Regions from separate parts of the Arthrobacter sp. genome, predicted to be linked through region 3. Evidence: riboswitches for the same ligand, from Rfam matches in the RefSeq annotation. Region 3 holds a riboswitch; each other region holds the start of a gene.
The links. Region 3 has a riboswitch for S-adenosylmethionine ahead of RTN46_RS10640 (MetQ/NlpA family ABC transporter substrate-binding protein). Riboswitches for the same ligand answer to the same signal wherever they lie in the genome.
Positions count from the first base shown of each region.

Region 1: another riboswitch for S-adenosylmethionine. It lies ahead of RTN46_RS10240 (bifunctional o-acetylhomoserine/o-acetylserine sulfhydrylase); the one in region 3 lies ahead of RTN46_RS10640 (MetQ/NlpA family ABC transporter substrate-binding protein).
Region 2: another riboswitch for S-adenosylmethionine. It lies ahead of RTN46_RS14595 (cobalamin-independent methionine synthase II family protein); the one in region 3 lies ahead of RTN46_RS10640 (MetQ/NlpA family ABC transporter substrate-binding protein).
Region 4: another riboswitch for S-adenosylmethionine. It lies ahead of RTN46_RS08725 (hypothetical protein); the one in region 3 lies ahead of RTN46_RS10640 (MetQ/NlpA family ABC transporter substrate-binding protein).

Region 1 is NZ_DALZXY010000049.1:7,331-14,326, reverse strand. It holds gene RTN46_RS10255 (sugar-binding domain-containing protein) at 1-1,713, shown strand, start outside; gene RTN46_RS10250 (hypothetical protein) at 1,797-2,348, opposite strand; gene RTN46_RS10245 (VOC family protein) at 3,836-4,477, opposite strand; SAM riboswitch class IV at 4,623-4,740, shown strand; gene RTN46_RS10240 (bifunctional o-acetylhomoserine/o-acetylserine sulfhydrylase) at 4,808-6,124, shown strand; gene RTN46_RS10235 (homoserine O-acetyltransferase) at 6,134-6,996, shown strand, end outside.
Region 2 is NZ_DALZXY010000098.1:2,486-9,481, forward strand. It holds gene RTN46_RS14570 (ABC transporter substrate-binding protein) at 1-143, opposite strand, end outside; gene RTN46_RS14575 (amino acid ABC transporter ATP-binding protein) at 193-1,023, opposite strand; gene RTN46_RS14580 (amino acid ABC transporter permease) at 1,020-2,099, opposite strand; gene RTN46_RS14585 (FAD/NAD(P)-binding protein) at 2,404-4,395, shown strand; gene RTN46_RS14590 (GNAT family N-acetyltransferase) at 4,411-4,953, shown strand; SAM riboswitch class I at 5,012-5,125, shown strand; gene RTN46_RS14595 (cobalamin-independent methionine synthase II family protein) at 5,137-6,348, shown strand; gene RTN46_RS14600 (cystathionine gamma-synthase) at 6,475-6,996, opposite strand, start outside.
Region 3 is NZ_DALZXY010000052.1:16,753-23,748, forward strand. It holds gene RTN46_RS10620 (ABC transporter permease) at 1-683, shown strand, start outside; gene RTN46_RS10625 (ABC transporter ATP-binding protein) at 680-1,792, shown strand; gene RTN46_RS10630 (pentapeptide repeat-containing protein) at 1,805-2,683, opposite strand; gene RTN46_RS10635 (macrolide 2'-phosphotransferase) at 2,985-3,899, opposite strand; SAM riboswitch class IV at 4,138-4,255, shown strand; gene RTN46_RS10640 (MetQ/NlpA family ABC transporter substrate-binding protein) at 4,336-5,217, shown strand; gene RTN46_RS10645 (methionine ABC transporter ATP-binding protein) at 5,298-6,326, shown strand; gene RTN46_RS10650 (ABC transporter permease subunit) at 6,328-6,987, shown strand.
Region 4 is NZ_DALZXY010000037.1:19,755-26,750, forward strand. It holds gene RTN46_RS08705 (enoyl-CoA hydratase/isomerase family protein) at 1-366, shown strand, start outside; gene RTN46_RS08710 (3-hydroxyacyl-CoA dehydrogenase family protein) at 363-1,211, shown strand; gene RTN46_RS08715 (GNAT family N-acetyltransferase) at 1,463-2,335, shown strand; gene RTN46_RS08720 (tyrosine-protein phosphatase) at 2,445-3,182, shown strand; gene RTN46_RS08725 (hypothetical protein) at 3,188-3,574, opposite strand; SAM riboswitch class IV at 3,592-3,728, opposite strand; gene RTN46_RS08730 (NAD(P)-dependent alcohol dehydrogenase) at 3,852-4,898, shown strand; gene paaZ (phenylacetic acid degradation bifunctional protein PaaZ) at 5,190-6,996, shown strand, end outside.

The DNA of each region.
Region 1 (6,996 bases), on a different contig from region 3:
GTCGGCCGCCAGCTGCAGCCTGGGGAAGCGCTCTGGTACCGGCGTCGCTTTTCCCTGCCGCGCGTCGGGCCGGTTTCCGGGCGGGTGCCTGGCTTGTCGCCGGGCCTGCCGCGTGGCGGGCAGTCGAGCGGGCGGGTGCTGCTCCACTTTGGTGCCGTTGACCAGTCCTGCACGGTAGTCGTCAACGGCCGCCGCGCCGGCGGGCATGACGGCGGTTACCTGCCCTTCAGCCTCGACATCACCGATCTGCTTGTCCCCGGGGAGCAGCAGGAACTGGTGGTGCGGGTGTTGGACGGCAGCGACACCAACGGCGCTGCGCGGGGGAAACAGAAGCTCGAGCGCGGCGGGATCTGGTACACGGCGCAGTCCGGGATCTGGCAGACCGTTTGGCTGGAAGAAGTCCCCGAAACCTTTATCCAGGATCTTGTCATCACACCCCTGGCATCGCTGGACGGCGTCGAATTCACGGTTCATGCCGGGCCGCGGTCCGGCGGTGCGCCGGCTGGTGCGGGTGCGCCGGTGCCCGGATCAGACGGTGCGCTGGGAGGTGCGGTCTCGGCGTCGTTCCTGACACCGGAACCGGGGCGCGCGGAGATCGTCGTGATGGCCGAGGGGGCGGAGGTGGCCCGCGGTACAGCAGTCCCCGGGGAGCCGCTGCGCGTGCAGGTGCCGCAGCCTCGGCTGTGGAGTCCGGAGGATCCCTTCCTGTACTCGGTGAGCGTGCGGCTGGGGGAGGACGCCGTCCAGAGTTACTTCGGGCTGCGCAGTTTCGGCACCGGTAAGGATGCGAACGGGCACCAGCGGCTGCTGCTCAACGGTCGGCCGTACTTCCATGCCGGGCTGCTGGACCAGGGGTACTGGCCGGACGGGCTCTACACCGCCCCGGCCGACGCAGCCATGGTCCAAGACATCCAGACGGCCAAGGACCTGGGCTATACGATGCTGCGCAAGCACATCAAGATCGAGCCGATGCGCTGGTATTACCACTGCGACCGGCTCGGCATGCTGGTCTGGCAGGATCTGGTCAACGGAGGCACGGGCGCCGGGCGTGCTCCGGAACTGCTGCCGCTTCCCGGCCGGGGGAGCCGCAGCGACCGCCGCTACGCAAAGTTCGGCCGCAGTGACGCCGCCGGACGCGAAGCATTCCGCCGGGACATGCGCGAGACCGTGGAACTGCTGCGGAGCGTGCCGAGTATCGCCTTGTGGGTCCCCTTTAACGAAGGCTGGGGACAGTTCGACGCCGCCGCGGTCGCCGCGGAACTGCGGGAACTCGACCCGACCCGGGGGATCGACCACGCCAGCGGCTGGCACGACCAGGGCGCCGGAGATACCAAAAGCCTGCACGTATACGCCGTCCCGTTCCGGATCCGGCGGCGCTGGCAGCGCGATCCGCGGGCCATCGTGCTTTCGGAATACGGCGGCTTCAGCCTGCCCGTGGAGGGGCATACCTGGAACAGCTCGGTCTTTGGCTACGGCAAAACCCTGCACACCCGGGCGGAGCTCGAACACGCCTTCACCGAACTGCACCGGACCCAGATCGAGCCGGCCGTGGCGCTTGGACTGGCTGCCACCGTCTACACCCAGCTGGCCGACGTCGAGGACGAAGTGAACGGGCTGCTCACTTATGACCGCAAGGTCCTGAAGCTCGACGCCGGGGTGGTGCGGGAAATCAATCGGGGGCTGATCCGGGCTGCAGCGGCTTCCTCGGTGTAGACGTGCGGCACGCGGATCGCTGTAGGGGTTTGCGACCCTGGCCGCTTCGGTTTGGGGCATGGCTGTCCCTGCGGGCCGGAGCTCTATTGTCGCCGTCGGGTTCTGGGTAGTCCTGCCCGAGTCAGTATTTGCGCCAGGCCGTCCGGGTCCTCAGGTGCTTTGAAGAGGGCGGCCCAGACCCAGCGCACAAATCCTACGCCGGTAGCGCGGATGGCGTCTTCTCGGCGCTTTTCCTGCAGTAGGGCTTGCTGGGATTGCCCGCCGACCCCGTTTAGTGCTGGCCCATACTTCAGAGCACCATCGAACTCGCCGACCAGATTTTGCTGAGGCCAAAAGAAGTCTGTCCGGCCGAGCACCCGGCCGCCGGCAGAGCGAAACTCTTTCTGCAGCTCCGGGGGCGGAAAGCCGAGCCGGTGCAGGGCCGCCCGGGAAAGGGACTCTCCCGCTGATTCTGATCGCTTGTCGGCAAAATTTATGACCCGAAGGGCACGGGTTCGTTTTGCTTGGGTTGGCAGCGCCTGCGCCAGGTCCTTCAAGTCTGCCTTTTCCAACGGGGCCAGTCCGCGCAACGGATCGGGCCGCAGGACGTGGTCCATGGCTGGAACTGCGGGCTCAAAGGGCAGGTAGGCGGCCATGTCGAGAACCGTTTGCGCACGAGATGTGACGGCAAACCCTGCGATCCTGGAGAGAGGTTCGAGCAGTTGCCGTTCGGCCCAGCGGATTCCTCCTCGACGTCGTGCATGCGAAGGGGCCGAGGCCAGGACCATGATCTCGTTGGAAGAACCGATGGTGGGAATTCCCCAAGCGATAGCAGCCGACTCCTGGAGCAGGACCCGAGGGTTCCGGCCCTGCTCCGCAGCTGCCGTCAGCTTCGTGATTTCGCGTTCCCAACGGGGGAGGTTTTCCCAATGGGCAGCGGAGACGTAGACGCCCGGCCTCAGCCGTAGCAACTCCCCGCTGCGGCACCGACTGGCAAGGGATCGCCGACCGGGACCGTCCCGATCTGCGTCCGACGAAAAAAGGAGAGCTGGCTGCATTCTCCAATCTTGGACCTTCACGATCTTGCCTGGATGTTGGGGTCCCCATCTGTGGAAAACCCTACGGTTTGGGGGAAATCGACCATTTTGGGATTTCCCTGCCAGGGCGCTCCGGAGGGAAATCCCATAACGGCTGGATTTTCCCAAAACGGAGGGAAACAACGTCACAAAACGGGAGGATTTTCCCAGAACGGAGGGGCGTGGTGCACGGAGTGGGCAGATTTTCCCAAAACGGAGGGGCGTGGTGCACGGAGTGGGCGGACTTTCCCAAAACGGAGGGGCGTGGTGCACGGAGTGGGCGGACTTTCCCAGAACGGAGGGGCGTGGTGCACGGAGTGGGCGGATTTTCCCAGAACGGAGGGGCGTGGTGCACGGAGTGGGCGGACTTTCCCAGAACGGAGGGAAACAACGTCACAAAGCGGGAGGATTTTACCAAAACGGAGGGAACAAAGGTTGCATAACGGCAGGGGTTTCCAGAGGGAGGGTGCGGGCGGAAGAACGGTGGGGACAGGCGTGCCGAAGCATCCGCCGGAACCCTCCTGAGATGCGCCGCCCCGAACGAGCCGCCACCCTAAACAAAGCCAGCACCCTGAATGAATCGCCGAACTGAACCGAGCAGTGCGCCAGCCAACACTCAGACCGGCGCCGTTCTGCGTCAATACCCGGCGCGATGTCCGGACCATCCCAGCCCCGACAATCCCTGTCAGGACCAAACTACAGATCCGGGCAAGCGCCGCCCGCGCCACAGACCCGGGCAACGCGGAGATACGTTGAAGGCCTCGAAACGTCCGACCCGATCCGGCCCAACCCGACTCGACCCAACCGGCCCAGCACACGCCCGGCCCACGACCGCCCGACCGGGCGGCAGCTCGGCCCTCGCCAACACCTTTGTCGAAATCGACGCCGTCCCGGTCAGCCGAAATAGACAGCAAAAGGGTGGACGGACTGGTAAATCCAGTCCGTCCACCCGCAGCTGTCCTGATGTGGCAGGGGAGTCCCCAAGGGGAGGGAAACGCCCGCGCAGGATTGACCCGATGTGGCAGGGGAGTCCCGAAGCGGAGGGATATCCCTCCGGGACGAGGTTTTTAGATCTCGACGAGGCCGGAAGGCGTCCCGAAGGAAACGGACATAATGCCCGGGGTGCCCTTCGGGGAAACCCAGGTGACATCCACGGATTCCAGCGGCTCCTCGACCGGCATACCCAGCCATTCCGTGACCCGCGCGGCAGAGCCGGCAATGGTCAGGGACTCCAAGGACACGGTCCCGGAGAGGGCACGGGACGGATGGAGATCCGCTTTGTCCTCATCCCAGCGCAGCATGTAGGGAACCTGCGGGTCGGCGATCAGGCCGTTGATGCCGATCTGCCGCCAGGTCAGCTCCTGGCCGTCGGGGAACTTCCGGTTTCCCGGAACCGAAGCACGGCCAAGCCGTTCTTCGAAGGGAGCCAGGTCATTGACCTCGACACACCAGCCCATCCAACCGCCGCCGGCTTCGGACCGGGCACGCACGGCCTGGCCGAAGGGTGCTTTGTCAGAAGCCGGGTGGTTCAGGACTTCAACCACCTCGATGTACTGGTGGTTAGCCAGGGGCAGGATCATATTGCGGGTGCCAAAACGGGGGTGAACCCCGCCCTTGACATATTCGGTCCCGAGGGCAGCAGCAATGCGTTCCGTGGTGGCCAGCAGGCCGTCGGATTCGCAGGCGTAAGAAACGTGATCCAGGCGCATGCGAATATCTTGACACGTTGTGACCTGTGTCTCGACTAAGGCCAGCCTAAGCAGCTCAAAAGTGGAACCTGTTAGGGGAACTAAATGAATTCACGCTGCGTCATATGGGTTGCGCAACTGAGTGTCCGTTGGTTCTATGGGTACAGGTCATGAGCGCCAGCAGATAGCCCCGGCTTGCTGGCCGGCAACCCTCCAACCGCGGTGGGGTGCCCCGGGTGAAGACCTGGCTGGGCATCAAAAGGATGTCACGGCAAGCGCGGGCCACACGTCTGTATCCGGAGTACTTCCGGCATCGGTTCCTGTGGGGCCCCTGGTCAAAAAGGGAGCAACATGTCTGCCAACTGGTCGTTCGAAACCCGCCAGATCCACGCAGGACAGGAGCCCGACGCCGTCACCGGCGCCCGTGCCCTGCCTATCTACCAGACCTCGTCCTTCGTATTCCCCAGTGCGGAAGCAGCTGCCAACCGTTTCGCCCTGGCTGAACTTGCACCTATCTATACGCGGATCGGAAACCCCACCCAGGAAGCGGTGGAGAACCGCATCGCGTCACTGGAGGGCGGGCTCGGGGCACTGCTGCTGGCCTCGGGCCAGGCAGCCGAGACCTACGCCATCCTCAACATCGCCGAGGCAGGGGACCACATCGTGGCCAGCCCCAGCCTGTACGGCGGAACCTACAACCTCTTCAAGCACACCCTGAAGAAATTCGGCATCACAGTCACATTCGTGGCTGATCCGGACAACTTGGAGCAGTGGCGCGCAGCGGTCCAGCCCAATACCAAGGCGTTCTTCGGCGAGGTCGTCTCCAATCCGCGCCAGGACGTCCTGGACATTGAGGGTATTTCCGCCGTCGCGCACGAGGCCGGCGTCCCGTTGATCGTGGACAACACCCTGGCCACGCCGTACCTGATCCGTCCCATTGAATGGGGCGCGGACATCGTGGTGCATTCGGCTACCAAGTACCTCGGCGGCCACGGCACCACAATCGCCGGCGTGATCGTGGATTCGGGCAACTTCGACTTCGGCGCCGACCCGGAGAAGTTCCCGGGCTTCAACACCCCGGATGAAAGCTACAACGGCTTGGTCTACGCCCGGGACCTCGGCGCCAACGGAGCACTCGGTGCGAACCTGGCGTACATCCTCAAGGCCCGCGTGCAGCTGCTGCGCGACCTCGGTGCGGCACTCTCGCCGTTCAGCGCCTTCCTCCTGGCCCAGGGGCTGGAAACCCTGAGCCTGCGTGTGGAACGGCACGTAGAGAACGCTGTCGCCGTCGCCACCTGGCTGGAAGGTCACGACGACGTCGTCTCGGTTGCGTACGCAGGCCTTGAGTCGAGCCCGTGGTACGAACGAGGACGCAAGTACGGGCCCCGCGGCACCGGCGCCATTGTGTCCTTCGAAATCGCCGGCGGCGTCGAAGCAGGCAAACGCTTCGTGGACGCCCTGGAACTGCATTCACACGTGGCGAACGTTGGTGACGTCCGTTCGCTGGTGATTCATCCGGCGTCGACCACCCACAGCCAGCTGGGCGCCGAAGCGCAGGCAGCGGCCGGCGTCAGCCCGGGCCTGGTGCGGCTTTCGGTCGGTCTGGAGCACCTGGATGACATCATCGCGGACCTCGACGCCGGTTTCCGCGCCGCCAAGGGAGCCTGACGCATTCCCGTGACAACATATCCACCCGCACCGCAGCACCCCGTCAGCACCATCGACGGGGTGCTGCAGTGCGCCTCGATCGGCACCCTGGAACTGGAGACCGGCGGCATCCTGCCGGACGTGGTCCTGGGGTATGAAACCTGGGGCCGGCTGAACCGCGACGCCTCCAACGCCGTGCTGATCCCGCACGCCCTGACCGGAAGTACCCATGTCGCCCAGGGAGACACGGACGAACCGGGCTGGTGGGACGGACTTGTCGGCCCGGGCCGGACCGTGGACACCAACCGCTTTTTTGTGGTCTCGATCAATATGGTCGGCGGCTGTTACGGCTCCACGGGCCCGGCATCGGCAGATCCGGACGGCCTGCCCTGGGGATCCCGCTTCCCGTTTGTCACCATCCGGGACTCGGTGCGCGCCGAAGCCAGGCTGGCCGACCTGCTGGGCATCCGCCGCTGGCACACTGTGCTCGGCGGATCACTGGGCGGGGCGCGCGCCCTGGAATGGGCTGTCACCGAACCCGGGCGGGTGGCCCGCTGCGCAGTGATCGCAGCGACCGCGGCCAGCACCGGGGAACAGATTGCCTTCGCCCAGGCGCAGGTGGCAGCGATCCGGCTGGATCCTGATTTCAACGGCGGCGACTATTACAACGGCCGGGCACCGACGGGAGGCCTCGGACTGGCCCGGCGGATCGCGCACATCACCTACCGGTCAGAACCTGAACTGCAGTACCGGTTCGGTCGGACACCGCAGCCGGGGGAGGATCCCCTCGGATCGCCGCTTCCGGCACGGCGCGGACGGTACCAGGTGGAAAGCTACCTGGATCATCAGGCACAGAAGCTCTCCGGGAGGTTCGACGCCAACAGCTATGTCAT
Region 2 (6,996 bases), on a different contig from region 3:
TTGGCGGCCGGGGCCGCTGAGGCGCTGTCTCCGGATGTGCCTGCGGCTTCCGGGTCGGCGCAGCCGGTCAGGGCCAGGATGACGACGGCGGTTGCCGTGGACAGGGCTCGAATCGGACGAATCTTTGTCTTTGTCTTTGCCATGAGTTCTCCTATAGATACGTCAGTTAGTGGGCCGAAGCCGGCCTTGGATTCAGAGGTGAAAGGCCGGTTCGATGACTTTGGAGAGGAATGCTCTGGTGCGCTCGTGCTGCGGCGCAGCAAAGATCTGCAGTGAGGTGCCTTCCTCCACGATTTGGCCTTGGTCCATGAACACCACGCGGTCGGCCACATCCCGGGCGAAGCCCATCTCGTGCGTCACGACGATCAGCGTTGTGCCCGAATCGGCAAGGCCACGGATCACATCCAGCACTTCACCGACCAGTTCGGGGTCCAGTGCGGAAGTCGGCTCGTCAAACAGCACAACCTTTGGATTCAGTGCCAGTGCCCGGGCAATCGCCACCCGCTGCTGCTGCCCGCCGGAGAGCTGACGCGGGTAGACGTCTGCCTTGTCAGACAGGCCGACGCGCTCCAGCAGTTCCAGGGCCCGCGCCCGTGCCTGCCCGCGCGGGCGGTTCTGAGCGTAAATCGGAGCTTCGGTGATGTTCTCGACGGCGGTCAGGTGCGGGAAGAGGTTGAAATTCTGGAACACCATGCCGATGTGAGTGCGCTGGGCCAGGATGTCCTTCTCCCGCAGCTCATGGAGTTTGCCGCCGTGGGCCCGGTAGCCCACCAGGTCGCCGTCCACGGCAATGTGGCCGGCGTCGACCTTTTCCAGATGGTTGATAGTGCGCAGCAGGGTGGACTTGCCGGACCCGGAGGGGCCCAGGACCACCACCACCTCGCCCGGCTGCACGGTCAGGGAGACGCCGCGCAGCACCTCGACCTGGCCGAAGGACTTGTAAACGCTGTTGATCTCCACCAGCCCCCGGGTGGCGGCGGTAGCGTCCGTTTCGACGGCGGCCGGGACGGCTGGCTGACTCATCGGGTGGCCTCGGTTCTCTTGGCATGGGTGGAGAAGAGCTGCCTGACCTGCTGCAACGGCGTTGGCGGCAGTGAACGCACGGCACCCTTGGAGTAGTGGCGCTCGATGTAGTACTGGAACACGCTGAGCACCGAGGTAATCGCCACGTACCAGAGGGTGGCCACCAGCAGGAGCGGCAGCACCTGCTGGGTGCGGTTGTAAATGACCTGCACCGTGTAGAACAAGTCGGAATAGGCCAGGACGTAGACAATCGAGGTGCCCTTGACCAGGCCAATGATCTCGTTGAAGGCAGTGGGAAGGATCGAGCGCATGGCCTGCGGCAGCACGATCCGGGTGGACCGGCGCCAGGCCGGGATGCCCAGCGCCGCGGCCGCCTCAAGCTGGCCCTGGTCCACGGCAAGGATGCCGCCGCGGATGATCTCCGCCGAATAGGCGGCCTGGTTCAGGGTTAGCCCCAGGACGGCTGCAGCGAACTGGCTGATCAGCGTGGTGGTCTGCAACTCGAAGAAGCGAACGTCCGTGAACGGGATCCCCAGCGACACCTTTTCGTACAGGTACCCGAGGTTGTACCAAAGCAGCAGCTGTACCAGCAGCGGGGTGGACCGGAAGATCCAGGAGAAGGTCCAGGACACGGAGGCCAGCAGCCGTGAGGAGGACAGCCGCATCAGCGCCAGGATGAAGCCCAGGACAAAGCCGAGACTGCCGGCGATGGCCGTCAGCTTCAGGGTCTCCCCTAAGCCGCGGAGCACCGACGCGGCGGTAAACCACTGGGCCACCACGTCCCATTCCCAGCGCGGATTCGTCAGGAGCGACCACAGGATCGCGGCGACGCCGACGGCCACCAGTCCCGTCCCGGCCCAGCGCCACGGATGACGTGCTGCCACCACCGGATAGCCGGAGTAGTCCAAGGCTGTGCCTGTGCCGGCTCCGTTGGACGGTGGACGGCCGCCGCCGGAACCACCGGAGCCACGGGAACTACCGGAGCTGGCAGCCTCAGGTCTCGGAACCGGAGGCACGGCGTCGTTCGGCGATGCCGGCTCCTGGCCGGTCTGGATTTTGGGTGCGGCGGAACTCATACGCCCACCTCCTTCATGTTTTGAGGCCTGTCCTGCACGGTGCAGGAGGCTTCGTTCCCTATCCGGAAAACCAGAAGGTTGGCTGAATCTAGAACAACTCCGGCGGAGTCCCCAAGGCCGGTGTCGTGCAGAGTAAACCGGCGACGCATTGGCTTCACCGCGGTACCTGCCAAGGCCCTGAATGTCCTCGCATTGCGCATTATTTCCGCCGGTGAAGGCCGGTTACCCAAGCACCACGGGGCCCCGAGGATGCTCCTAGGATGGGCGAGACCGCGGGCCCGACCGCTGCCCGGGAAGGAGCGCCATGCCGATTGACAGCACGCCAGGCCGAACGTTGGGCGGCGGCCGCAAGAGAATCGTCTTTGTCGGCGGCGGTCCGCGGGCGGCCCTGATCCTGGAACGGCTGGCCGCCAACCGGCCGCGGCTCTTTGACGGCCCGCTGGCTGTTCACGTGGTGGAGCCGCACCAACCCGGCTCCGGTCGGATTTGGCGGCAGGACCAAAGTCCGCTGCTGAAGCTCAATTCCAGGGCCGCCGATGTCACCATGTTCACCGACGACTCGGTGGAGTGCGCCGGTCCGCCCACAGTGGGGCCCGGTCTACTCCAATGGGCCAGCGGTGTGGCGGACGGCAGCATCACGGACGCGCAGGTTCCGGACGCAGATCTGGCGCGCCAGCTTGCCGGCCTTCGCCCGATGACGTTCCCGACCCGCCGGCTGCAGAGTCTGTACCTCGAATGGTTCTTCCGACGCACGGTACAGGCACTGGGTCAGCAGGTTCCGGTCACCGTGCACCGGGACCAGGCCGTGGAGGTTTCCGCCGAGGACAGCGGTTACGTGGTGCGGCTGGCCTCGGGGGCAGCGCTGCCTGCCGACGTCGTTGTGGTTGCCATAGGGCACACGGATTCGGTACCCGACCCGCAATCCGCTGGCTATGCCGGCTTTGCGGCCAGGCACAACCTCTTCCACACCCCGCCGGCCTATACCAACGATGTCGATTTTTCTGCCTTGCGCCCGGGACAGAAGGTGATCGTCTCCGGCATGGGACTGGCCTTCATCGACCTGGTGGTGCAGCTGATGGAAGGCAGCGGCGGCCAATTCGTTGATGCGCCCGGGGGCTCCCTGCGCTACATCCCGTCCGGGAACGAACCACGGCTGTGGGCAGGTTCCCGCCGCGGGGTGCCGTACCGTTCCAAAATCAGTACTGAACTGCGCGGAGAACCGGCCCGTCCGCCGCGGTACCTGACCGCAGGCACCGTCGCCGCGCTGCAAGAGGCGCACGGCGAGTTGGATTTTCGGCAGCATCTCTGGCCGCTGCTGGCCAAGGATGCCGCGTTTGGCTATTACCAGGAGCTGTTCACCGGGCATCCGGAGCGGGTGGCTCTGCCGTGGTCCGAATTTGTGGTCCGTTTCGACGCCGCCGCCTGGTATTCGGATGAGAGACGGGCCTTGGTGGACCAAGCCGTCCCCGCGGCGGGGGACCGGCTGGAGTTCGAGGACCTTGACCATCCGCTGGCCGGGGTGGCTTTCGCTGGGCCTGCGGAAGTGCAAAGTATGGTTTCCGCGCACATCCGCGAAGACCTCAGGCTGCGCGACGGCGGGGCAAACTCAGAAACGCTTGGCCTGTTCCTGGCGTTGCTGCGCGTGTACTCCGAACTGGGCCGCCTGGTTCCAGCGGAAGTACTCACGCCTGCCTCGCGCCCGCTGGTCAGCGGCTGGTGGCACGGTTTCTTCAGCTACGTGGACTCCGGCCCGCCGGCCCGCCGGCTGCGCGAACTGCTGGCGCTGCACGAGGCAGGCTACCTCTTATTCCTTGGCCCTGCGCTGGAGGTGGGCACTGACGAAAAGCTCGGCCTGTTCACGGCATCCTCCCCGCAGGTTCCCCATACAGTGAGAGCGACCGCCCTCATCGAAGCCCGGCTGCCCAGGCCCACTGTGGAAGGCTCGGCGAATCCTCTGCTGCTGACGCTCCATAAGTCCGGCCTCGGCTGCGAGGAGCGCACAGGCGGTTCGCCGTCGGATCCCAGCACCGGGAAGCTGTTAGTGGATTCCTCCGCACGGCTCGTCGGTGCAGACGGCGGCACCCGAACGGGCCTTTACGCCGTCGGCCCCGCGACCTCGGGCTGGGGCAGCGGGGCCTTCGCCCGGCCGAACAGCAACGCCGCGCCGTTCCGCGAGAGCGATGCGCTGGCACGGCTGATCCTCACCGACCTGGCGGCAATGTCCTTAGCTCCGGGGGACACCTCCGGTGCACGGCTGGCCGCCGCCATCAATCAGCTGCACTCCTCGCTAGTCTGAACCGAAAGGATTTTGATGACCCTTCCTCCGCCCCGAGGGGCCTTTGCAGAGCTGCTCTATCTGCCGTTGGAGGACCCTCGGGTGCAGCCACTGGTCGATGGGCTGACCGCGGAATACGACCGCCGATACGGCAGCATCTTCGGCGGTGCCGGTCAGGAGATGCGCCGCTACCCGGCGGTGGAGTTCGCACCCCCGCATGGCGCACTGCTGATCCTGCAGGAGGACGGGGAGTCTGTAGCCGGCGGCGCCTTCCGCCGCTATGACGAGCAGACCGCGGAGTTCAAGCGCATCTGGACCCATCCAGGTCACCGGCGCCGGGGTCTGGCTCGCCAGGTGCTGACCGAGCTCGAGGCGGAGGCCGGGCGCCGTGGCTACCGCCGGGTCTACCTGACGACCGGCTCGCGTCAACCGGAAGCGCAAAACCTCTACTTGGCCACCGGTTACAGCCCCGGATTCGATCCCTCGGCTGATCCGGAAACCGTCAAGCATCTGGCCTTCACCAAGGAAATACCGGCTGGTGCGTCCGGGCAGAGGCCGGTGATCACGGCGAACTCCTGAAACACCTACTGGCAGGACACAATTTGCACATGCAGGAGCCCCCGTTGTTTGATGAGAGCTCCCATCCCGAGCGGCCGAGAGACCTGGATCGATGACGCCGCAGCAACCAACCCCGGGACCGTCTCACGGCGGTTCGCAACGGTAGTGGTGCTACTGCCAGGACCGATGGAAAGGACCATTCCCATGCCCCTGAATACTGACCGCATCCGTGTCACCCACGCCGGATCCCTGCCCCGAACACCGGAACTGCTCGCGGCGAACGAGGCAAAGGAAGCCGGCGGCCTCACGGAGGAGTTCCTCGGCCTGCTCGAGGCGTCAGTGATAGACATCGTCGAACGCCAAAAAAACCTCGGAGTGGACATCGCCAACGACGGCGAGTACGGCCACACGATGTCCTCATCGGTGGACTACGGGGCCTGGTGGAACTATTCGTTCGCCCGGCTGGGCGGGCTGCAGGCCACCGATGTGGACCGCTGGGCGGACGACCAGGTCCACCGCTCCTCCCCGGGCAACATTGTGCTGACCACGTTCACCGACCGCCGCGACCGGGTGAAGTTCAACGACGCCTACACCGACCCGTCTTCGGGTGTCCTGGCGCACCGGAAGTCGGTCAAGCAGCCCAAGGTCGCTGGCCCGTTGACCTATACCGGCCAAGAGTTGGTCGCCTCGGACATCACCAACCTGAAGAAGGGATTGGACGCCGCCGGACTGGCCGAAGGCTTCGTCGCGTCGCTCTCCCCGGGGTCCTGCGCGCGCATCGCCAACGACTACTACCAGAGTGACGAGGAACTGCTCTACGCTTGCGCCGACGCAATGCGTGAGGAGTACAAGGCGATCATCGACGCCGGACTGACCGTCCAGTTGGACGACCCGTCGCTGGCCGAGAGCTGGGACCAGATCAACCCTGAGCCGTCGCTGGAGGACTACCTGAAGTTCATCCAACTGCGCGTTGAGGCCACCAACTGGGCTTTGCGGGATCTGCCCCAGGAACAGATCCGGCTGCACGTCTGCTGGGGTTCCTGGCACGGCCCGCACACCACCGACATCCCCTTCAAGGACATCATCGGCTCGGTGCTGCAGGTCAACGCGGGCGCCTACTCGTTCGAGGCAGCCAATGCCCGGCACGAGCACGAATGGCGCGTCTGGGAGGACACCAAGCTGCCCGAAGGCAAGGTCATCATTCCGGGCGTCGTTTCGCACGCCACGAATGTCGTGGAGCACCCCGAGCTGGTGGCGGACCGGATCGAACGATTCACCGGCCTGGTGGGCCGGGAAGCCGTGATCGCCTCCACGGACTGCGGGCTCGGCGGGCGAGTCCACCCGCAGATCGCCGTCGCCAAGCTGGAAGCACTGGGCCAAGGCGCGGAAATAGCGTCCAAGCGCCTCTGGAAGTAATCCACGCCGCAGGGCTTCAGCGCCCGTAACCGGCTGTGATGGACCGGAACCCGGAAATTTCGGGGTTCCGGTCCATCACAACGCTCCGAATCTGGCTGCAGGAGCAGGTCCCTATGCGCGGCTGCATCACCTGCTGAGCGCTGCGGCACCTTTGCGGAGTCCCTGGGCCCGTTCCAGTGCGCCCGCCAAGTCTTCCTGCAGATCCGCCAGGTCCTCCACCCCCACCGAGAGCCGGACCAGGTCGACCGGTACAGCAAGCTCAGTTCCGCGCACTGAAGCGTGTGTCATTTCCGAGCAGTAGCAGATCAGCGATTCCACCCCACCCAAACTCACCGACAGTGCGAACAGCCGCGTGGATTCGGCGAAGGCCCGTGCGGCGCTCTCTCCGCCGGTGAAGCGAACCGAAACGATCCCACCGAAGCCTGACATTTGCCGTGCCGCCAGGGCGTGCCCCGGGTGCTCGGGCAGTCCAGGATAGAGGACCTCGGCGACGCCGGGCTGGTCCCGGAGCCATTCCGCGAGAGCCTGGGCGTTAGAGTTGTGCCGCTCCATGCGCAGGCCAAGGGTCTTCAGGCCGCGGGCGGCCAGATAGCAGTCCTGCGGCCCAGCGACCGCGCCGCCGGCGAACTGCTGGTTGCCGACCGTCTC
Region 3 (6,996 bases):
CGCTGGTGACCTCAGAGTCCTCACTGGCTGCGCTGTCACTGAGCCTGCGGACAGCAACAGTCAGCACGTTGCTGTGCATCCTGCTTGGTGTGCCCCTGGCCCTGGCCTTGGCCAGGCTGCGGTTCCCGGGAAAACGCCTGGTGCGGGCCCTGGTCCTGCTGCCGCTGGTGCTTCCGCCTGTGGTCAGCGGCATTGCGCTGCTGTACACCTTCGGCCGGCAGGGACTGCTGGGTGGAGCACTGGAGGTGCTGGGCGTGCAGATAGCGTTCTCCACTGCCGCCGTGATCCTCGCCCAGACCTTTGTTGCCCTGCCGTTCCTGGTGCTGAGCCTCGAAGGGGCGCTCCGGACCGCGGGAACCCGCTACGAAGCCGTGGCCGCAACTCTTGGCGCCGGACCCGGAACGGTGCTGCGGCGGGTCACCGTGCCGCTGGTGCTCCCGGGCCTGGCCTCCGGGGCTGTGCTCTCCTTCGCCCGGTGCCTTGGTGAGTTCGGTGCCACGCTCGCGTTCGCCGGCAGCCTCGAGGGTGTCACCCGGACGCTGCCCCTGGAGATCTATCTGCAGCGGGAAACCGACGCCGACGCCGCGGTGGCACTTTCCCTGGTCCTGGTGGTGGTCGCGGTGACCGTCGTTGGCTTGTCCTACCGCAGTACCGCTCCAAGTGAGCGGGCGGTGCGGGCATGAGGCTGGATTTGCGGGCCGTATTACCGGAACGCGGAATCGACGTCGCGTTCGAGGTGGCTCCCGGTGAAACAGTGGCCCTGCTGGGACCTAACGGGGCTGGGAAGTCCACAGTGGTCTCCCTGATCGCGGGGCTGCTCCATCCCCAGGCTGGGCGCGCCGAACTTGGCGGCACCACGCTCTTCGACGTCGAACAGGGAAAACGGCTGCCGCCCCACCTCAGGGGGACAGCCCTCCTCGCCCAGGAAGCCCTGCTGTTTCCGCACCTCAGCGCCGAGGAGAACGTGGCCTTTGGGCCCCGCAGCTCCGGGACGCCGCGGAGGCAAGCCAGGGCTGCCGCCCGGCACTGGCTGGGGCAGACCGACGCCGCCGAGTTTGCGGCGCGGAAGCCGGCCCAACTTTCCGGCGGACAGGCGCAGCGGGTCGCCCTGGCGCGGGCGCTGGCCGCAGAACCGTCCCTGCTGCTGCTGGACGAACCGATGGCGGCGCTGGACGTACATGCTGCCCCCCTGCTGCGGCGGCTGCTCAGCCGCGTCCTGGTGGACCGCAGTGCCCTGATCGTCACCCATGACGTCCTGGACGCGCTGACCCTGGCTGACCGGGTCCTGGTCATGCAGGACGGGCGGATCGTTGAGGAAGGCCCGCCGTCGCAGGTTCTTCGGCGGCCCCGCAGCCGGTTCACTGCCAGCCTTGCCGGGCTGAACCTGGTGGCGGGAACCCGCAGCGGGGACTGCTTCATGGCCCCCGGGTTCGAGCTTCAGGGATGCCCGGACGGACCCACCGGACCGCATCCGGACGGCGCCAAATGGCTGGCCGCTTTTTCGCCGTCCTCGGTGTCTGTCAGCCTCGCAGAGCCTGACAGCGCGTCCGGGGCTGGTGCGGTGTCAGGTCCGGCGTCCGCTTCCGTCAGCACAGCGGGCCAGGGCGGCACCGGAAACGTGCTCAAGGTGACGGTCACCGAGCTGGAACCGCACGGCGACAGGATCCGGGTACGGGCCGGAGAGCTCGCCGCGGATATCGCTCCGGCCGAAGCAGCATGCCTGTCACTGCTGCCGGGACAGGAAGTGTTCTTCACCCTGGATCCCGCAGCCGTTGCCCTGTACCCGGCGTAGCGGCGGATGGTGTCAGCCGCCTGTCCAGTGGCCGGGCCGGCTGAGATCCGGCGGCAGGAGAGTCTCCGGGTCGCCGCTGGCCGCGTTGACCTGAGGCTGCGTTAGGTACAAGGCCCGGGACAGGTCTGCGCCCTCCAGCCGTGCGCCGCGCAGGTCCGCGCCCAGCAGGTCAGTTCCGGAGAGATCCGCTCCGCGGAGGTCCGAACCGATCAAATAGGCCCCGCGGAGATCTGCCCCGCAGAGGCGCACGGATCGCAGATTGCGTCCAATAAGGTCAGCTTGGGGGAGCAGGTCCTTCCCGGTTCCTTCCGGTTCGTCGGCAAAATAGCCGGCACGCACCTCCTCACTGACCTCCATCAGCAGTGTCCGGACTACCTCGTGGAGCGCGGGAAGGTCCAGCGCCCGCAGGGCCGCTGGACCCTGGTCTATCGTCCTCCTGATCATGGTGCTGAGGTCGGCCGCCCGTCCGGCGGTATCCAAGTCAAAGGTCCGGGACCCGGCCTCCACCAGGTACCAGAGCATTTCGTGGAGCTGGCGCACGGAGGCAAAGGCACCGAACATCTCCTGTGCCCGTTCAGGGTGGCTGTGCCAGTTTTCGCCGGGGAAGTAGCCCTGGGAAACGGTCTGCCCGGCACCAAAGCAGTCAAAAACCGTACAGCCGCTGAATCCCCGCGGGCGCAGGGATTCGTGGATAGTGCAGGAGAAATCAGTGGCCAGGTTGCGGCACGGGGTTCCAGCAGCCTTGTCAACGGCAAAGTCGGCGGACTTCGTGAACCCGAAGGCCGTGCAGCACAACGCATAGCAGCTGGCGCAATCCGGGCGCAGCGCACTGCGGTCATTCAGTGGGGTTATTGGCAGGAAACGTCCTGGTTGGGGCTCGTGGGCAGGCATAGCTGTTCTTCCGGGAGGATTTGAGGGTGTGGGCCTGGGTGTTCGGGACTCCGCAGGAGTCCCGGCGTCGGGCACACAAAATCACCGCCCGCCACGGAGTCGTCACGGGTCCGAAGGGGAGCATCAAGCTGGCAGAGAGCGCTCTGCATCACGGAAATAAGTAAGTTTGCACTGCTGGCAGGATACCCAAGGCGTCCGCGGCCGGCCACCAGTTCAACAGAGGTTACGCGCGGCTCAGCAGAGGTTAGGTGCGGCGCCAGGTCCGGCGGCTGTGTTCGATCGTGCTGCCGAGTGTGTTGTTTTAGGCAGGCTTCAGCTGTGCGGCCGCGGCGTCACGGTGCTCGGGCAGTCCCGTGGTCAAGGCATAGAGCGCATGGTTCAACGGACCCGCAGCAATGAGGGCAGCGCAGCGTTCCACCAGATAAGGCTCGGAGTGCCCGGTTGCCTCCTGGTACCAGGTCGCTACCTCCTGGAGGGAGCCGGGGGAAATGAGCTGCACGTACATGAATTCCAGCGCCGGGTCGCTGACTTTCGCCGTGGTCCAGTCCAGTACCGAGACGATGCGGTCCTCGTCATCGAGCAGCAGGTGGGCTGGATATAGCTCACCGTGGGTCAGGACGGTCCGCGCCGGCCAGAAGTGATCGTCGTCGAGCCACCGGCGCCATCCGTCCAGCAGGTCCGGGGCGATCCGGAACTCTGCTTCAACCGTGCCGAGGCCGTCCGCCCAGTTTTGCCGGACGGTTTCCGGGGTTTCGGCCGGGATGCCGGCTGCAGCTGCGGCGGCAGCGTCCATGCTGTGCAGGGATCCGATGAGCTTGGCCAGGGATTGAAGGTAGGGCCGCGATGACGGGTCAAAATGCCAGTTCGTCTGGTTCTCGGGCCCCACGGTCAGTCCGGGGGTCCCGGGCAGCAGCGGGTACGCGATCAGGTCCTCGGTCTGGATCCTCCAATCCGGGACGGCCGCAGGCAGCCGGGGCCGGACAAAATCGAGGATGGCCCGTTCCTGGTCCTGGTTCGCCGCAACGTCCGGGCGACGGGGGACCCGCAGTACCCATTGCTCATCTGTGCCTGTGCCTGTGCCTGTGGCTGTTGCGAACGCAACCCGGTAGTCCAGCCCTGCTTCGTTGAAACGGACGCTTTCCGGCTCCAGGACCAGTCCGAAACGTTTCGCCAGGGCGCAGATGCCGTCCGCGCCGAGATCCTCGACCGTGCCCATACGCTTCCTCCTTGGACTCTCAGCTGCCACGCCGTGCGTACCCGGCAGAAAGAACAATCCTACCGACGCGGCGGGTTGGCCCAACAGGCTCTGACTGGGCCGGTGGCACGAGCACCGGCATCGCACTGTGTCCTTCTGCGACGTTATATGTCGCTCTTTGTCTTCCCGCGACGGCGTGCGCCGCTCTGTGTCATCCGGTTTTGGCGCGGCCCCGCACCCGCCCCTAGCGTGAGACCGGAATCAAGAGTTCCAGCCATCGGCCCTGGCCGGCTGGACAGCAACCCTCTCGTCGTAGCGGGGTGCTCCAGGTGAAGATTCGGCCTTGGCGGAGACCCTCCGCAAGGCAAGTACGGCGCCGGCACTGCCCTAAGAGCGGCCTGCGCCACCCCACTCTTCGCGCGCCTTGCCGCGAACCCATCAGGAGAAGAACCGAACCATGAAACTCAGCAGGAAAATCCTGGCAGTTGCCGTAGCACCCCTCCTTGCCCTCGGTATGGCCGCCTGCGGGTCGGCTGCCGGGGACGAGGGCGGCCCGGTGAAAATCGGCGTCGTTGGTGCCAGCGATCCGTACTGGGCCACCTACACCGAGGCGGCCAAGGCGGAGGGGATCGACGTCGAAATTGTGGACTTTGGCGAGTACACGCTTCCCAACCCCGCGCTGACCGAGGGAGAGCTGGACCTGAACCAGTTCCAGCACATCGTGTACCTGGCCCGCTACAACGTGGCCAGCGGCGAGGACCTGATACCTGTCGGCTCCACTGCCATCTATCCGCTGGGCCTCTACTCCACGCAGTACGATTCCGTGGAAGATATCCCCGCCGGCGCCACCGTGGCCATCCCCAACGACGAGAGCAACCTGTCCCGCGGTCTGCTGGTACTTCAGTCCGCCGGCCTCGTGAGCCTTGCCGGCGGCGGCAGCGCGTTCTCCACCCTCGATGACATCGAGGAAGCCAAGTCCAAGGTCAAGGTCACCACGCTGGAAGCGTCGCTGACACCGACGTCGCTGCCTGACGTTGCCGCCGCCATCATCAACAACGACTTCGTGGGCGACGCAGGGCTGAAGTTCGAGGACGCCATTGCCCAGGATGATCCCTCGGATCCCGCAGCTATCCCGTACGTGAACATTTTCGCGGCCCGGGCCGGCGAGGAAAACAATGAGACGTACCTGAAGCTGGTGGAGATCTACCAGAACACCCAGTCGGTCCAGGACGGTGTGCAGGAGGTCTCCGGCAACACCGCCGAGTTCCTAAAAGTTCCGGTCGAGGACCTGTCGACTTCGCTGGCCAAGGTCCAGAAGGACATCGAAGCCCTGGGCTAGCCCCGACGCATCACCGAAGGGTCCCGGCCGGCGGCAGCAGCTGCCGGGCGGGACACCCGTCTCCAAAATAAGGAACCTTCATGGCCCTCATTTCCCTGCAGAACGTCTCCAAGTCCTATCCGCCGGCCCGGAAGGGCGAATCCTCCGTCGCCGCGTTGACGGAGATCAACCTCGAGATCGAGGCGGGGGAGATTTTCGGCATCATCGGCTATTCCGGCGCCGGCAAGTCCACCCTGGTCCGGCTCATCAATGCCCTTGAAACCAGTACTTCGGGGAATATCACAGTGGACGGGCAGCAGGTCTCCGGGGTTCCCGAAAGGAAGCTGAAGTCGCTGCGGCTGGGCATTGGGATGATTTTCCAGCAGTTCAACCTCTTCAACTCAAAGACGGTGCGGGGCAACATCGCGTACCCGCTGCGGGTTGCCGGGCGGAGCAAGACGGAAATCGCTGCCCGCGTGGAGGAACTGCTCGACTTCGTCGGCCTGGCGGATAAGGCGGGGAGCTATCCCGAACAGCTCTCCGGCGGGCAGAAACAGCGGGTCGGCATTGCCCGGGCGCTGGCCGCGTCACCCAAGATCCTGCTGGCCGACGAAGCCACCTCAGCCCTTGACCCGGAAACCACCCACGAGGTGCTGTCCCTGCTGCGCCGGGTGAACCGGGAACTCGGCATCACCATTGTGGTCATTACCCACGAGATGGACGTCATCCAGAATCTGGCCACCCGGGTGGCGGTGATGGACGGCGGACGGATCGTGGAACAGGGCGAAGTCTTCGAGGTCTTCTCGAATCCGCGCCGGCCGTCCTCGCAGAAGTTCGTCTCCACCGTGGTTCGGGGCGTCCCGTCCCCGGATGAGCTGGCTTCCCTGAAAGCCCGGCACGAAGGGCGGATTGTCACCCTGTCCTTCCGGGACGGAAATGCCTCACAGGCCGAGGTTTTCCTTGAACTGGGCCGCGCCGGTGTGGGGTTCGAACTGGTCTACGGCGGCATCAACGACATTTCGGGGCGGGCCTTTGGCCACCTCACCCTGGCGCTCAAGGGGGCGGACCACGTGATCGATGGCGTACTCGCGTCCGTGGGCCACGGAATCAAAGTAACGGAGCTGAGCTGATATGGAAGAACTGATTCCCCTGGCGCCGCAGCTGTGGACGGCAGTCGGTGAAACGCTGTACATCGTGGGCCTGAGCCTGCTGTTCGGCGGAATTGGCGGGCTGCTGATCGGACTGGGCCTCTACACCACCCGCCGGGGTGCGCTGCTGGATAACCGGGCCGTGTTCAGCGTCCTGAACGTGCTGGTGAACGTTTTCCGGCCCATTCCGTTCATTATTTTCCTGCCGGCCATTCAGCCGCTGGCCCGCACCGTGGTGGGAAGCGGAATCGGTAACAACGCGATCATCTTTACGTTGTCCCTCGCAGCGGCCTTCGGCATCAGCCGGATCGTGGAACAGAATCTGCTTACCGTGCAGCCCGGGGTCATCGAGGCGGCGCGGTCCGTGGGTGCCGGGCGCCGCCGCATTATTGCGACCATTCTGATTCCCGAGGCGCTGGGCCCGCTGATCCTGGGCTACACCTTCGTCTTCGTGGCGCTGGTGGATATGTCTGCGGTGGCCGGATATGTGGGTGGCGGCGGGCTGGGGACCTTCGCCATCCAGTACGGCTACCGCCAGTTCAACCCAGTGGTGACGTGGGCAGCCGTCGCCGTCATTATTGTGCTCGTCCAGCTGGTGCAGTTTATGGGTAACCAGGCCGCCCGGAAGATGCTGCGCCGTTAGCCGCCAAGG
Region 4 (6,996 bases), on a different contig from region 3:
AACCCGGAGACCTCGCTCGGCATCATGGCTGCGGCAGGGGCCACCTGGCGGCTGAAGGAACTTGTCGGAGAACCGCTGGCCAAGGAAATCCTCCTTGCCGGCCGGGTCCTGAACGCTGACGAAGCCCTCGCAGCCCGCCTGGTCACGGAAGTGCACGACGCCGGGAACCTGCTGGAGGCAGCCAATGCCCTGGCGGACCGGATTGCCAAGCAGGACCCGCTGGCCGTGCGGATTACCAAATCCGTGTTCGCTGCCCCGGCCGAAGCCCATCCCATGATCGACACGCTCGCCCAGGGCATCCTCTTCGAGTCTGAGGCGAAGTTCGACCGCATGCAGGCATTCCTGGAAAGGAAGAACAAGAAATGACAGTTCCCTCCAAGGTCGGTGTCCTCGGCGGCGGCCGTATGGGCGCAGGCATTGCGCACGCCTTCTGCACGGCAGGTGCCGCCGTCGTCGTTGTGGAACGTGACGCCGACGCCGCCCAGGCCGCGTATGAGCGGGTAGCCGGAAACCTGGCCAAGAGTGTTGAGCGTGGCACCACCAGCGAAACCCTCGACGCCCTGACCGCACGGCTGAGCGTGTCCACCGACTACGCCGACTTTGCCGGTGCCGGCTTGGTGGTCGAGGCGGTGCCGGAGGACTTCAGCCTCAAGGCCACGGCCCTGGTTGCCGTGGAAGAACAGCTTGACCACGACGCCTGGCTCGCCTCCAATACCTCGTCCCTCTCCGTCTCCGAACTGGCCGGAAAGCTGCAGCGCCCGGAGCGGTTCTGCGGCCTGCACTTCTTCAACCCGGTGCCGGCCTCCACACTGATCGAAGTGGTGCTGGGCAAACAGACCTCCGCGGAACTGGCTGCTGAAGCCAGCGCCTGGGTTGCCGACCTGGGCAAAACACCCGTCGTCGTCAACGACGCTCCGGGCTTCGCCAGCTCACGGCTGGGCGTGGCCATTGCCCTCGAGGCGATGCGCATGGTCGAAGAGGGCGTGGCTTCCGCCGAGGACATCGACGCCGCCATGGTCCTGGGTTACAAGCACCCCACCGGCCCGCTGAAAACCACGGACATTGTGGGACTGGACGTGCGCCTCGGCATCGCGGAGTACCTGGCCTCCACCCTCGGCCCGCGCTTCGAGCCGCCGCAGATCCTCCGGGACAAGGTGGCCCGCGGGGAACTCGGCCGGAAGTCCGGCAAGGGTTTCTTCGACTGGAGCTAACCTCCCGAATCATCCAGCAGCCCGCGTCCTTCCCGGACGCGGGCTGCTGCGTTAACCGGGGTTGTCGTCCGCGCAACTCAAACCGCCCCCGACTGCTCGATGCCGTGCTGGCACCAGGCCTGAGCCGGAGTGCTAGGTTGGGGGCTTCGCGGCTGGAGATGCCGGGGAACGTTGCCTTCACGGATCGGCGTGACAGCGATGGTGCGGTTTGGCTCTGTAGGAATGGGAGACGAGGACTCATGGACGTCAAAGTGAGAACGCCTGACGTCAACGAGCTCAATCAGATAGTTGGCGTGCTGAAGCAGTGGCAGTACGACGAGGGACCACTACATCTGCATCCGGGCGACTTGGGCTGGTACTCACTGCGTGGAGCTGCTGCCACGGCCGCTGCGACACGGGTGTGGTCGGATGGAGACACCGTTCTGGCGATCGCGCTCCTCGATGGCCCCCAGCTGCTGCGATTCGCGATGGACCCGGCCCGGCACCAGGACGAGTCTCTCGCTGTCCGCATCGCCGCGGACGTCGGTGAGCCGGCCGCTGGTGTCCTCGATGCAGGAAGCGCAACCATCGAGGCGCGCGGCGCGTCAGCTCTCTCCGGGCAACTCGCGAAGGAGGGGTGGTCACCCGACGAGCCGTGGACACCGCTCCAGCGTAATCTGGCAGCGACTGTCGAGGTTGCCGGTCACCGGATCGAGACCATCGAACCAGGTTGCACTGATGAGTGGGTGTCTGTTCACTGGTCGGCTTTTCGTGGAACGCCGATGCCGGACGAGCGGCTGCGCAAATTCGTAGCTGGATGGCGGGCAGCAGCGGAGGGACCATGTTTCGAAGCCGTGCGCATCCTCTCGCTCCATGACGACAGTCGTGCAGTCGCCGTCGCCACGGTATGGTCTGCTGGCGCCGGGCGTCCCGGCCTCATCGAGCCGATGGGGGTGCATCAAGAGCACCGCGGCCGCGGATACGGCACAATCATGACGCGGGCGGCCGCGGCATCGCTTCGCGAGATGGGCTCATCGAGCGCCATTGTCTGCGCAGAGAGCTCTAACACCGGCGCCGTATCCACCTACCTGGCGGCCGGATTCTCCGCCTATCCCGAGGTTACCGATTGGCGTCGCGGCCCGTGAGGCCTCGACGGTGTCCCCACTCAGCGCTGGATCGTCACACGCCGAACGGAACGCCGTCCCTGCGTGAGGCACGGGCCTCCCCGAAATGTCCTGCGCCTAGGCTGGGGCAATGAACAGCGGCAGCAACGGAACGGTGGACTGGGACGGCGCGGTCAACGCCCGCGACCTCGGCGGGATCGCCGTCGCGCGCGGACGCAGGCTCCAGCCCGGCCGGATCTACCGGATGGGCCGGGCCGAATGGATCACGGCACGCGGCTGGGAGCAGGCGTACGACGCCGGTGTCCGCACCGTGGTGGACCTGCGCAACGACTCCGAAATCGGCCGGCGGGATACCGATCCGGTGGTGCCGCCGTCGGCAGTTGCCGGCATCCGGTTCCTGAACCGGCCCACCCAGGAAGCCGCCGACCCGGAATTCACCGCACTGACCGGCCCGTACCTGAACTCACCGCGGTTCTACCCCGAAAACCTGCACCGCTGGCCGGAGAAGTTCGCCGCGATTGCCCGGACCCTCGCGGATGCGCCTCCCGGCGGCGTCGTTATTCACTGTTCCGCGGGGCGGGACCGCACGGGCCTGGTCACCCTGCTCCTGCTGCAGCTCGCCGGAGCAGCGGAGGAGGAGATCTGGCGGGACTACCAGCAGGCCGCCGCGGGAATCAACGAGTGGCACCGGCTCCAGCGGCAGCCGCGTGAACATCCCCTCAGCGACGCCGAGCTCGCCATACGAAATGCCGGCGCGCGGCAGGAACTGCGGGACGTGCTGGGGGTGCTCGATGCCGAAACGTACCTGCGTACGGCCGGAACCGGGGAGGACACCCTCGCCCGGCTCCGGGCCCGGCTGCTGGACTGAAGCCGCTACTGCGGCATGGGAAGCCCGGCCTCAGCCGGAAGTGGTTTCCCGCTGCACCGGTGCGGGCGCTCCAGAGTGGCCAAGCAGAAAAAAGAGCTGCCTGCGGGGCTTTGGAAACCACCCGGTACCAGCAGCATCGAGTGCCGCGGGCACCACTGTGCGGAGTCGGCCGCGGAAGCCAGTGCGAGCGCCACCCGCGCCACGTCCGGGTGCCACACGAGCTGTTGGGCGCCGTCGAGCACCAGGGCGATGACGTCGAGCTCTGGGTCGGCGTGCACTTCCACGTCAATCCAGTCGTCGTATCCGCTCTGGGGGCCGGAAGGGGTGCGGGCGGGTGCCGGCGCCGTGCGGCCCGGGGGAACACGGACGCGGGAGTCACTGGAGTAAGCCACAGTGTTTGTCCTTTGATGGGTTGTCCTTGCCCGCAACGGTTGGTGCGGGCCGCTTCGTCATCCGAACCACCCGCCGAACAATGGGGTTGGTGTGAGGCCAGTCGGAGCTTTTCCTGCCCGGTGGTGCCGGGTGCGGAGGCCACATCTCGTGAAGCACTGCTTACCCTAGCAGCCTCCGCTCCCGCCGGGAAGGGCCACTGTGACTCCACTAGATGTTTATGCATATAGTGGGGATGGCGACGAAAATTCGCCTCACCGATTCAAAGAAGAAGGCATTATGCGTGCAGTTGTATTTGAGAAGTGGCAGACTTTCCCGTCCCTGACGGAGGTCGAAAAGCCGAAGCCGGGCCCGGGCGAGGTCCTGCTGAAGGTGGCAGGCGCCGGTGCCTGCCACTCCGACGTCGCAATCTATAAGGATTTTTCCGAAGGCTCGCCGGGGTCGATTCCGCCCGCGTTCGTCCTGGGCCATGAGAACTCCGGCTGGGTCGAGGAACTCGGGGAAGGTGTCAGCGGCGTAGAGGTCGGCGGCGCCTACCTGGTCTACGGCCCGGTGGGCTGCGGGCATTGCAAGGCCTGCTCCCGCGGACAGGACACCTACTGCGAGAACGCCGCCGAGATCCCTTACCTGGGCATGGGGCTGGGCCGCGACGGCGGCATGGCTGAATATGTAGTGGTCCCGGTCCGGAACCTGGTCCCGCTGGGCGACGCCGATCCCGTCGCCGCTGCGCCGCTTTCCGATGCAGCGCTGACGCCGTATCACGCCATCAAGAACTCCCTGCCGAACCTGGCTGGGGGCGGCAAATACGCCCTGGTGATCGGCCTCGGCGGGTTGGGCCAGATGGCTGTGCAGATCCTGAAGGCGCTCACCGGCGCCACCGTGATTGCCACTGACATGAAGGAAGAGGCCATGCAGAAGGCCGAAGCTGCCGGGGCCATCGTGGTTCCCGGCGGCGAGGGCCAGGTGGAACGCATCCGGGAGATCACCGGCGGGCGCGGCGTGGATGCTGCGTTCGACTTCGTCGGGGTTTCTCCGACCATCAAGACTGCAGCCGCATCGATGGCACCGCAGTCCCGGTTCACTGTGGTTGGCATCGCCGGCGGATCGTACGAATGGAGCTTCTTCACCACCCCGTACGAGTCGACCACGACCAACACCTACTGGGGCACCATCGAAGACCTGCATGAAGTGGTGGCGATGTACCGCGCCGGGCAGATCAAGCCCGAGGTGGAGCTCTACAGCATGGATAACGCCCTCGAGGCCTACCGGAAGCTGGAATCGGGCGAGCTCAGCGGCCGTGCCGTGGTTGTTCCGCACATGAAGTAGTTACGTCTAAGAAGTAACCAGCGCCCCGGCACCGCGTCCTGCGGAGCCGCGGCCCCGGTGCTGCTGCGATCAACGACGGCGGTGTCCCCTGGAGAGGGGGTGCCGCCGTCGTTCGCTGTTTCGAGCTCCGGGGATACCCCGGTGGTGTGCTCCAGCGCACTCTCATGTAGGCTGGATTGATTACCGACCGTCCGGTCAGTTATCCGCGTGCGCACCCGGCTCCAGCCGGGACGGCGGGGGCCTCCCGGGCGATCCGAAACCAACGTCCAGTATCGAAAGGGTCCGTCGAAGATGACCTCAACCGCCATAGACGTGCAAGTCGTCCCCAGTTTCGTCCAGGACGAATGGTGGACCCCGGAGAGCGGCAGCCTGGCGGCTGCCAGCCCGGCCGAAGTCCGTGATGCCAGCACCGGCGAACTCCTGGCCCTGGTCAGCACCGACGGGCTGGACACCGCCGCCGCCGTCGAGCACGGACGCACCGTGGGCCACCGCGGGCTGGCCGGCCTCACCTTCCACCAGCGTGCCCTGAAGCTCAAGGAACTGGCGCAGTACCTCAACGGCCGCCGGCCGGAACTCTATGAAATCTCCGCCCGCACAGGTGCCACCAAAATCGATTCCCTGGTGGACATCGACGGCGGCATCGGCGTGCTCTTCACCTTCGGGTCGAAGGGCCGGCGCGAACTGCCCAACGCCACCGTGGCCATCGACGGCACCGCGGAAGTCCTGTCCAAGGATGGCTCCTTCATCGGTGAGCACATCTACACCTCCATTCCCGGTGTCGCCGTGCAGATCAATGCTTTCAACTTCCCGGTCTGGGGCATGCTGGAGAAATTCGCCCCGGCCTTCCTGGCCGGCGTGCCGACCATCGTCAAGCCCGCCACCCCCACCGGCTACCTCACCGAGGCCGCCGTCCGCCTGATGATCGAATCCGGCATCCTTCCGGCGGGATCGCTGCAGCTGATCTCCGGCTCCGCCCGCGACCTGCTGGACCACCTGGACTACCGGGACATGGTCTCCTTCACCGGATCGGCGTCGACCGCCAACAAGCTGAAGTCCCACTCCAACGTGGTGGAAGGCGGCGTCCGCTTCACCAGCGAAACCGACTCGCTGAACGCCTCGATCCTGGGCCCCGACGCCGTTCCCGGCACCCCGGAGTTCGACGCCTACGTGAAGTCCCTGGTCACCGAAATGACCGTCAAGGCCGGCCAGAAGTGCACCAGCATCCGCCGCGCAATCGTCCCCAAGGCACTGGTGAACGACGTCGTTGCCGCCGCTGCCCAGCGGATCGAGCAGCGCGTTGTCCTGGGCGACCCTCGTGCAGAGGGCGTCACCATGGGTGCCCTGGCCTCCACCGAACAGCGCGACGGGGTCCGCTCCTCCGTCGAGGCACTGCTGGCCAGCGGTGCGCGGATCGCGTATGGCACCCTGGACGCACCCGAAACCGTCCAGCTGGATGGCAGCCGCGGAGTGGCCGCAGACGGTGCCTTTATGGCCCCGATCCTGCTGACCTGGGACGACGCCGAGGCAGAGGCGCTGCACTCGGTGGAGGCCTTCGGGCCGGTGTCCTCGGTCATCGGCTACGAAGACACGGCCGACGCCGTCCGCCTGGCAGCCCTTGGCGGCGGCTCGCTGGTGGCTACGGTCTGCAGCAACGATCCGCAGACCGTCCGCGAGCTGGCCATCGGCATCGCCGGCCACCACGGCCGTGTGCATGTACTCAACCGCGAGGATGCCCGGTCCTCCACCGGACACGGCTCGCCCGTGCCGCACCTGGTCCACGGCGGTCCCGGCCGCGCCGGCGGCGGTGAGGAGCTGGGCGGCATCCGTGCCGTCAAGCACCACATGCAGCGCACCGCGATCCAGGGCTCCCCGAACATGCTGACCGCGATCACCGGCGTCTGGCACACCGGTGCAGACCAGAACTTCGACGCGACCCACCCGTTCCGCAAGGACCTGGCCACGCTGAAGATCGGCGACGCCATGGCCTCGGAGCTGCGTGAAGTCACGCTGGAGGACATCACCGCCTTCGCGAACACCACGGGGGACACCTTCTACGCCCACACCAACCAGGAAGCTGCGGAAGCCAATCCGTTCTTCC